Regions from separate parts of the Streptomyces sp. NPDC093018 genome, predicted to be linked through region 1. Evidence: riboswitches for the same ligand, from Rfam matches in the RefSeq annotation. Region 1 holds a riboswitch; each other region holds the start of a gene.
What was found. A riboswitch is a leader RNA that binds a small molecule or an ion and turns the genes downstream of it on or off. The one in region 1 is predicted to bind thiamine pyrophosphate.

Region 1 (3,252 bases):
GATCGGCAGGTACACCCGGTTCCCGGCCTCGGCGAACTCCTTGGACTTCTGGGCCATGCCCTCCTCGACCTCGGTCCGGTTGCCGCCGTGTTCGCGGCGGATGTCCTGCGAGATCTTCATGCTGCAGAACTTCGGGCCGCACATGGAGCAGAAGTGCGCCGTCTTGGCGGGCTCGGCCGGAAGGGTCTCGTCATGGAAGTCGCGGGCCGTGTCCGGGTCGAGGGCCAGATTGAACTGGTCCTCCCAGCGGAACTCGAAGCGCGCGTCCGAGAGGGCGTCGTCCCAGTCCTGCGCGCCCGGGTGCCCCTTGGCGAGGTCGGCCGCATGGGCGGCGATCTTGTAGGTGATGACACCGGTCTTGACATCGTCCCGGTTGGGCAGGCCCAGGTGTTCCTTCGGCGTGACGTAGCAGAGCATCGCCGTGCCCCACCAGGCGATCATCGCGGCGCCGATACCGGAGGTGATGTGGTCGTACGCCGGTGCGATGTCGGTGGTCAGCGGGCCGAGCGTATAGAACGGGGCCTCGTCGCAGATCTCCTGCTGGAGGTCGATGTTCTCCTTGATTTTGTGCATCGGGACATGCCCGGGGCCCTCGATCATCGTCTGTACGTTCAACCGCCGGGCGATCCGGCCGAGTTCCCCGAGCGTGCGCAGCTCCGCGAACTGGGCCTCGTCATTGGCGTCCGCGATGGACCCGGGCCGCAGTCCGTCGCCCAGCGAGTACGTGACGTCGTAGGCGGCGAGGATCTCGCACAGCTCCTCGAAGTTCTCGTACAGGAACGAGTCCTTGTGGTGCGCCAGGCACCACGCGGCCATGATGGAGCCGCCCCGCGAGACGATGCCGGTCTTGCGATTGGCCGTGAGCGGTACGAACGGCAGCCGTACGCCCGCGTGGACGGTCATGTAGTCCACGCCCTGCTCGGCCTGCTCGATGACGGTGTCCTTGTAGATCTCCCAGGTCAGCTCCTCCGCCCTGCCGTCGACCTTCTCCAGCGCCTGGTACAGCGGCACCGTGCCGATCGGGACGGGGGAGTTGCGCAGCACCCACTCGCGGGTGGTGTGGATGTTGCGGCCGGTGGAGAGGTCCATGACCGTGTCGGCGCCCCAGCGGGTCGCCCAGGTCATCTTCTCGACCTCCTCCTCGATGGACGACGTCACCGCGGAGTTGCCGATGTTGGCGTTCACCTTCACCAGGAACCGCTTGCCGATGATCATCGGCTCGATCTCCGGGTGGTTGACGTTGACCGGCAGCACCGCCCGGCCCGCCGCGATCTCCTCGCGGACCACCTCGGGGGAGACGTTCTCCCGGAGGGCCACGAACTCCATCTCGGGCGTGATCTCGCCCCGGCGCGCATACGCGAGCTGCGTCACCGCCTGCCCGCCCCGGCCCCGGCGCGGCTGGCGCGGACGGCCCGGGAAGACCGCGTCCAGGTTGCGCAGCCCGCCGCGCGGCGAGGTGTGCTTGATGCCGTCGTCCTCGGGACGGACGGGACGGCCCGCATACTCCTCGGTGTCACCGCGGGCGATGATCCAGTTCTCCCGCAGCGGCGCCAGCCCCCGGCGAACGTCCGTGTCGACGAGCTGATCGGTGTACGGGCCCGATGTGTCGTACAGCGTGACCGACTGCCCGTTGGTGAGGTGCACCTGACGGACCGGCACGCGCAGATCGGGGCGCGAGCCCTCGACGTACGCCTTGTGCCAGCCGATGGACTTCCCGGCCTCCGAGGACATGTCGTCCTGGACGGAGGCAGGCGTGCGTGCGTCCTTGTTGGTCATGAGACCTACTCCCTACGCCGGCATTACCCGGTAACAGGTTCGGCGGTCGACGCAGCGGCTTCCGTCGTCCGAGGTCTCCCGGGGAACATCGCATGTTCCACGTGAAACATCGCTTCTACGGAGGTCAGCGCCCTCTCAGCCCGGTGCTCCGAGCTCCCGCGTGTGCAAAGGTGTCTCCACGCTAGCGTCATCCGTGACGCGATGAACAGTGGGCCCTCCCCGGTTCTTGCGATGATCTGGCGATGACCCGGATGGACCAGCACCCGTACCAGCCGCCCGGCCCGCGCCGGCCCGACGGCTCGGCATCCCCGAGCCAGGCCCACCGTCACGACCACGGCCAAGCCCAGGCCCCGGCCCAGAGCCCTGCCCCGGCCCCGGATCACGGCCACGGGCGCGGGCACAGCGACGACACAAGCCACGGACACGGCTCGGGGCACGGGCATGGACACGGGCACAGCCACAGCCATGGCCCCGCCGCGCCCGTCTCCCGGCATCTGCGCAAGGTGATCGCGGCGATCCTCGTCCCGTTCGCCGCGGCGGTCGTGGTCGGTCTGGTGGTGCTCTGGCCCGGTGGCGCTCCCGCGCACAAGCACAGCGGTGTCGGCTTCGACCGGCAGACCCAACAGGCCACCGTGACCCGGGTGGCCGAGGTGAGCTGCGCCTCGGTGAACGCCGGCGGCGGGGCGCCGAGCGGTGATGCCTCCGGCGGAGCCTCGACGGGTCAGCAGTCCGGCGGCACCTGCAAGAAGGCGACCGTCCGGGTCGACACCGGCAAGGACAAGGGCCGTACGTTCACCGAGATCGTGCAGCCCGACCAGCCCCGGCAGCTGCACCAGGGCGAGCAGGTCATCGCCGCCTACGAGCCGACCGCTCCGAAGGACCTCCAGTACTCGGTCGCCGATGTGAACCGCAAGTTCCCGATGGCGCTGCTCGCGGGCATCTTCGCGCTCGCCGTCGTGGTGGTGGGCCGGCTGCGCGGGGTCATGGCCCTGGTGGCGCTGGCGGTGAGCTTCCTGGTGCTGAACCAGTTCATCCTGCCCGCGGTCCTCCAGGGCTCCAATCCCCTGCTGGTGGCGGTGATCGGGTCGAGCGCCATCATGCTGATCGCCCTGTACATGTGCCACGGCCTGTCGGCCCGTACGTCCGTCGCGGTGCTCGGCACGCTGATCTCGCTGTCCCTGATCGGTCTGCTCGGCTCCGTGTTCATCGGCTGGGCAGCCCTCACCGGCAACACCGACGACAGCACCGGTCTGATCCACGGGCTGTATCCGAAGATCGACATGAGCGGTCTGCTGCTGGCCGGCGTCATCATCGGCTCGCTCGGCGTCCTGGACGATGTGACGGTCACCCAGACCTCCGCCGTGTGGGAGCTGCACGAGGCCAACCCCACGATGGGCCCGCGCGGTCTGTACCGGGCGGCCATCCGGATCGGCCGCGACCACATCGCGTCCGTCGTCAACACCCTGGTGCTCGCCT
Region 2 (3,252 bases), on a different contig from region 1:
GAACTGTTCGGCGATGTCGGGGAGGGTGAGCCAGGCGGGGACGAGAGCGTCGATCTTCGTGTCAATCTCGGTCACGAGTACTAGCGTAGGCGTTCGGCCGGGTGTGGTGCTTTATGCCGGTGCGCCGGTGGCGGCTTCAGCCGGTCGTGGCGTCCTTCAGCGGCCGGCCCGGATCCGCCAGCGCCGCCGCGTCCAGCGGGCGGCCCGCCTCGATCAGCTTGCGGCCCTGGGCGAGATCGCGCGGCCGGCCCACGGCCAGCAGGGCGACCAGGCGGTCCTCGCGCAGCCAGCACACCGTCCAGGCGGGGCCCGCGGGGTCGCCGCGCCGGACCAGCCGGTCGGCGGCGGCGTGGTGGCCCGCGTACTGGACGAACCGGCCGAACTGCTCGGACCAGAAGTACGGCACCGGGTCGTAGACGGCGGTGGTCTCGCCGAGGATGCCGGCGGCGACGGTGCGCGGGCCCTGGAGGGCGTTGTCCCAGTGGTGCACGAGGAGGCGTTCGCCGTAGCGGGCCGAGGGGAAGGAGGCGCAGTCGCCGACCGCGTACACATCGGGTGCGGAGGCGCGCAGCCGGGCGTCGGTGACGACCTCGCCCGACGCGCCCAGCTCGATGCCGGAGCCGGTCAGCCAGCCGGTGGCGGGGCGGGCGCCGATGCCGACGACGACCGCGCCCGCGGGCAGCCGGGTGCCGTCGGACAGCACCACCGCGCCGGGCTCGACGCGCTCCACGCGTGCGCCGGTGCGCAGTTCGGCGCCGCTGTCGGCGTACCAGCGGGCCATGGGGGCGGCGACCTCGGCGGGCAGCACCCCGGCGAGCGGCCGGTCGGCGGCCTCGACGACGGTCACCGCGCAGCCGGCCTCCCGGGCGGCCGTGGCGAACTCGGCGCCGATCCAGCCGGCGCCGACGACCACGATGTCGTGCTGCCGGGCGAGCACCGGCCGCAGCCGTTCGGCGTCGTCCAGGGTGCGCAGCAGATGCACGCCGGGGACGCCCTCGGTGCCGGGCAGGGTGACCGGTTCGGCGCCGGTGGCGAGCACCAGGACGTCGTACGGCACCGGGCCCGCCTCGGTGTCCAGTTCATGGTCGGAGGGGCGGGCCCCGAGTACCTCGCAGCCGAGCCTGAGGTCCACGCCGAGCGCGTCGAAGTCGAGGTCGAAGGCGGAGCCCTCGGCCTTGCCGAGCAGGACGGCCTTGGACAGCGGCGGCCGGTCGTACGGCTGGTGCGGTTCGGCGCCGATGACGGTCACCTCGCCCGCGAAACCCCTCTCCCGCAGGGCGACCGCGGTCTGCACCCCGGCCATGCCCGCGCCGACGACGACCACGCGCCGGATCCCTGCCGTGCCCTCCTGGGCTGTCTGCTCGCTCACCCGATCACCATAGACAGATGACGATCAGTCAGTCAGGGGGCGGGCGCGGTGACCTGTTCCACGACGCTCGTGCCGGAGCCGGGTTTCGACTCCCATTCCCAGGTCTCCTCCAGGCGCACCCGGCCGTCGGGCAGTTCCACGACCGTGGACGCGCAGTGGCCGCAGGCCGTGCTGCCGTCGGTGCGCAGCTGCACGTACCGGAAGTCCAGGCGGTCGCCCGCGCGGGTGCCGACCAGATGGCCGCGGACGATGTCGCCGCCCCGGTACTCGGCCCAGATCGCGCCGCCTTCCTCGTGGTAGGCGAAGCGGGTCCGGGTACCGACCTGACCTGCGGACTGGTCGGCGACGGGGGCGAGGACCAGTCCGTCCAGCGACGGGGCCATGACCAAGGGCTCCCTTACGGGTGACGAGGGGGGCGGGCTAGGGTGGCCACCGTACAAGCACTCGCGGGAGCCCGGACGCACCGGGCTGAGAGGGAGGCTGGCGGCCTCCGACCGTACGAACCTGATCCGGGTCATGCCGGCGAAGGGAGGGGCTGGACGCCCATGCCGTCACGTACGTCATACACATCCGATACGCCACACGTGTCCCGTACGTCCCCTGCGTCCGAGGGGTCGGGCACGTCCGACGTCCTGGTCGTCGGGGGCGGGATCATCGGTCTGGTCACGGCCTGGCGCGCGGCGCGCCGGGGGCTCGCGACGGCCCTGGTGGATCCGGCTCCGGGCGGCGGGGCCGCGCAGGTCGCGGCCGGGATGCTGGCCGCGGTCACCGAACTGCACTACGGCGAGGAGACGCTGCTCGCCCTCAATCTGGAGTCGGCGCGCCGCTACCCCGGCTTCGTGGCCGAGCTGACCGAGGCGAGCGGCCGGGACCTCGGCTACCGGCGCTGCGGCACGCTCGCGGTCGCGCTGGACGCCGACGACCGCGCCCATCTGCGTGAACTGCATGCCCTCCAGCAGCGCTGCGGCCTGGACGCGCAGTGGCTGTCGGGGCGGGAGTGCCGCCGCCTGGAGCCGATGCTGGCGCCTGGGGTGCGCGGCGGGCTGCGGGTCGACGGCGACCACCAGATCGATCCGCGCCGGCTGGCCGCGGCGCTGGTGACCGCGTGCGAGCGGGCCGGGGTGGTGTTCCACCGGGTGTGGGCGCAGCGGCTGGACGTCATACGGGACCGGGCCGTCGGGGTCACCACGGCGGACGGGGCGCCGCTCACCGCCGGGCAGGTGGTGCTCGCGGGCGGCAGCCTCAGCGGGCGGCTCGCGGGGGTGCCCCGGGAGCTGGTGCCGCCGGTGCGGCCGGTGAAGGGGCAGGTGCTGCGGCTGGCGGTGCCCGAGCGGTACGCGCCGTTCCTCAGCCGGACCGTGCGGGCCGTGGTCCGCGGCGGGCAGTTGTACCTGGTGCCCCGGGAGAACGGCGAGCTGGTCGTCGGCGCCACCAGCGAGGAGCTGGGCTGGGACACGACGGTCACCGCGGGCGGGGTGTACGAGCTGTTGCGCGACGCGCACGAGCTGGTGCCGGGCATCACCGAGCTGCCGCTCACCGAGACCCGGGCCGGGCTGCGGCCCGGGTCCCCTGACAACGCGCCGCTGCTCGGGCCGTCCGGGCTCGACGGGCTGCTGCTGGCGACCGGGCACCACCGCAACGGGGTGCTGCTCACGCCGGTCACCGGGGATGTGATGGGGCAGTTGCTGGCGGGAGGCCCGCTGCCCGAGGAAGCCCGTCCGTTCACGCCGGAGCGCTTCGGCGCGCCGCGCACGCAGCAACTGGAGCAGACCGTATGAGCGCCGTGTCGTCCACCATCACCGTCTCCGTCAACGGGGAGCGCCGGGAGATCGCGCCGGGAACCGCGCTCGACGCCGTCGTACGGTCCCTCGTGCGAGCCCCCG
Region 3 (3,252 bases), on a different contig from region 1:
GTGAACAGGAACACCATCAGCGCGGCGGCGGCCACGGCGGGCCCGAGGGCGGGCAGCGTCACCTTCCGCCAGGCGGCGAACGGTGAGGCGCCGAGCATCCGCGCGGCCTCCTCCTGGCGGGGGTCGAGCTGGGCCCACAGCCCGCCCACGGTCCGTACGACGACCGCGTAGTTGAAGAAGACGTGCGCGAGCAGGATCGCCCACACGGTGGTGTCCAGCCGTACGCCCCACAGCTGGTCGAGCAGTCCGCCGTGGCCGACGAGCGCGAGGAAGGCGCTGCCGGCGACGACGGTGGGCAGCACGAACGGGACGGTGACGACGGCCCGCAGCACCTGTTTGCCGGGGAAGTCGAGGCGGGCGAAGACGAACGCGGCGGGCAGCGCGAGCAGCAGGGTGAGCGCGGTGGAGGCGAGCGCCTGCCAGGTGGTGAACCACAGCACCTGCCGGATGTCCGGCTGGGCGACCACGTCCGCGATCCGCCCGAACTGCCAGCCGCCGTCGGTCTTCAGGCCGCGGGCCACGATCGCGGCGACGGGCCAGGCGAAGAACAGGGCGAAGAACGCGACGGGCAGGGCCATCAGCCCCAGCCGCGCCGCGCTCCCGCGCCGTGTCCGCGCGCGGGCGGTCACTTCAGTACGAGTGACGTCCACGTCTTGACCCACTGATCACGGTCGGCGGCGATCTTCTCGGGGGCCATCGTCTCGGGGTGCCGGGCCGGCGGACCGTACTTGGTGAAGTCGGCCGGTACCTCGGCGCCCGCGACCACCGGGTAGACGTACATGTTCAGCGGCATGTCCTGCTGGAACTCCTTGGAGACCAGGAAGTCGAGGAACGCCTTGGCGCCCTTGGGGTTCTTCGCGTTGCTCAGCAGCCCGGCGAACTCGATCTGCCGGAAGCAGGTGCCGGTCGCCACGCCGGTGGGGGCGGTGGCGGGGCGCTTCTTGGCGTAGATCACCTCGGCGGGCGGGGAGGAGGCGTACGACACGACGAGCGGCCGGTCGCCGCCGGCCTTCTTGCCCTCCGAGGAGCCGGAGAACTCCTGGTAGTAGGCCTGCTCCCAGCCGTCGACGACCTTGACGCCGTTGGCCTTGAGCTTCTTCCAGTAGTCCTGCCAGCCGTTGTCCCCGAACCGCGCGGCGCTGCCCAGCAGAAAGCCGAGGCCCGGCGAGGCGGTGGCCGCGTTCTCGGTGACCAGGAGGTTCTTGTACTGGGGCTTGGCGAGGTCGGCGTAGGACTGCGGCGGGGCGAGGTGGTGCTCGCTGAAGTACGCCTTGTCGTAGTTGACGCAGATGTCGCCGTAGTCGACGGGCGTGACGCGGTGCTTGCCGTCGAGCTGGTACTGGGCGCCGACCTTGTCCAGGCCCTTGGCGGTGTACGGCTGGAACAGCCCGTTGTCGAGGGCGCGGGAGAGCAGGGTGTTGTCGACGCCGAAGAGGACGTCGCCCTGGGGGTTGTCCTTGGTCAGGATGGCCTTGTTGACGGCCTGTCCGGCGTCGCCGTCCTTGAGGACGCGGACCTTGTACCCGGAGCGCTTCTCGAAGTCCGCGAGCACGCTCTTGGAGACGGCCCACGAGTCATGGCTGACGAGCGTGACGGTCTTGCCGTCCGCCTTGTCCTGGCCCTGGTTCGAGCCGCACGCGGACAGCGCGACCAGGCCGAGCCCGACCGCCGCGACCACGAAGGTCTTGTTGTGCACTTGGTTGTCCTCCTGGGGTTGACCAGGAAGAACGCGGCCCTGTCCGGAGCATCCGGACAGGGCTCAACAGCTTGAGTAGTGACCGAACTTCCTACCCAGAATGACCTGGGCGAGGTTCAGAGGGTCTGCGGCCTGGTGCCGCACTCTCAGCGCTGTGGCGCTCCCCTGTCGGAATATGAAGATGTTTCGACTAATTCAATAATGAAGATGTGATGGAACGGGCTCAGACTACCGCTCGGTGGCGGCGAGCTGACCACAGGCTCCGTCGATCTCCTGCCCACGGGTGTCCCGGATCGTCACCGGCACGCCGTGCGCGGCGATCGCCTCCACGAACGCCTTCTCGTCCTCGGGCCGCGAGGCCGTCCACTTGGAGCCCGGAGTCGGGTTCAGCGGGATGAGGTTGACGTGCACGGGCCTGCCGCGCAGCAGCCGGCCGAGCCGGTCGCCGCGCCATGCCTGGTCGTTGATGTCACGGATGAGCGCGTACTCGATCGACAGCCGGCGGCCGCTCTTCTCGGCGTACTCGAACCCGGCGTCCAGCACCTCGCGCACCTTCCACCGCGTGTTCACGGGGACGAGGGTGTCGCGCAGCTCGTCGTCCGGGGCGTGCAGCGAGATCGCCAGACGGCACTTGAAGCCCTCGTCGGAGAACCGGTGGATGGCCGGCACCAGCCCGACCGTGGAGACGGTGATGCCGCGCTGGGAGAGACCGAGGCCGTCCGGCGCGGGGTCGGTGAGCGCGCGGATGGCGCCGACGACCCGCTTGTAGTTGGCGAGCGGCTCGCCCATGCCCATGAACACGATGTTCGACAGCCGCGCCGGGCCGCCCGGCACCTCGCCGTCGCGCAGCGCCCGCATGCCGTCCACGATCTGGTGGACGATCTCCGCGGTGGACAGATTGCGGTCCAGGCCGGCCTGCCCGGTCGCGCAGAACGGGCAGTTCATTCCGCAGCCCGCCTGCGAGCTGATGCACATGGTGACCCGGTCCGGGTACCGCATCAGCACGGACTCCACGAGGGTGCCGTCGAACAGCCGCCACAGCGTCTTGCGGGTGGTGCCCTCGTCGGTCGACAGATGCCGGACGACCGTCATCAGCTCCGGGAACAGCGCCTCGCGCAGCTTCTCCCGGGAGCCGGCCGGGATGTCGGTCCACTGCTCGGGGTCGTGCGCGTACCGCGCGAAGTAGTGCTGCGAAAGCTGCTTGGCACGGAACGGCTTCTCACCGATCCCGGCCACCGCTTCCTTGCGCTCGGCGGGCGAGAGATCGGCGAGATGCCGCGGCGGCTTCTTGGCTCCGCGCGGCGCGACAAAGGTGAGTTCTCCGGGCTTGGGCATGGTGGTACCAGTGTCGCAGATCCATTGGGGTGGCCCGCGGCATGCGTTCGCCCAGGCCGGACGGCGGTACGGCCCCAGGACGTGACGCCGTTCACAGCGCGGTGGTCCCCGGTCCGCCGCCGGCCTTGTGCCCGGCCCCGCCTACATCGGTTTCGGTTTGATCAGCGCGAAGGGGGCGCCCTGGGGGTCGGCGACCACGGTCATCCGGCCGGCCATCATGT

Region 2: linked by a shared signal. The riboswitch ahead of thiO (glycine oxidase ThiO) and the one ahead of thiC (phosphomethylpyrimidine synthase ThiC) in region 1 are both predicted to bind thiamine pyrophosphate.
Region 3: linked by a shared signal. The riboswitch ahead of AB0N90_RS06775 (thiamine ABC transporter substrate-binding protein) and the one ahead of thiC (phosphomethylpyrimidine synthase ThiC) in region 1 are both predicted to bind thiamine pyrophosphate.

The regions. Positions count from the first base shown of each region.
Region 1 is NZ_JBFBFF010000005.1:412,915-416,166, reverse strand. It holds gene thiC (phosphomethylpyrimidine synthase ThiC) at 1-1,776, opposite strand, end outside; TPP riboswitch at 1,769-1,946, opposite strand; gene AB0N90_RS15190 (YibE/F family protein) at 2,019-3,252, shown strand, end outside.
Region 2 is NZ_JBFBFF010000003.1:340,462-343,713, reverse strand. It holds gene AB0N90_RS08885 (Rv2175c family DNA-binding protein) at 1-75, opposite strand, end outside; gene AB0N90_RS08880 (FAD-dependent oxidoreductase) at 137-1,369, opposite strand; gene AB0N90_RS08875 (hypothetical protein) at 1,402-1,752, opposite strand; TPP riboswitch at 1,806-1,917, shown strand; gene thiO (glycine oxidase ThiO) at 1,954-3,147, shown strand; gene thiS (sulfur carrier protein ThiS) at 3,144-3,252, shown strand, end outside.
Region 3 is NZ_JBFBFF010000002.1:636,982-640,233, reverse strand. It holds gene AB0N90_RS06780 (iron ABC transporter permease) at 1-578, opposite strand, end outside; gene AB0N90_RS06775 (thiamine ABC transporter substrate-binding protein) at 626-1,696, opposite strand; TPP riboswitch at 1,767-1,873, opposite strand; gene rlmN (23S rRNA (adenine(2503)-C(2))-methyltransferase RlmN) at 1,925-3,031, opposite strand; gene AB0N90_RS06765 (VOC family protein) at 3,173-3,252, opposite strand, start outside.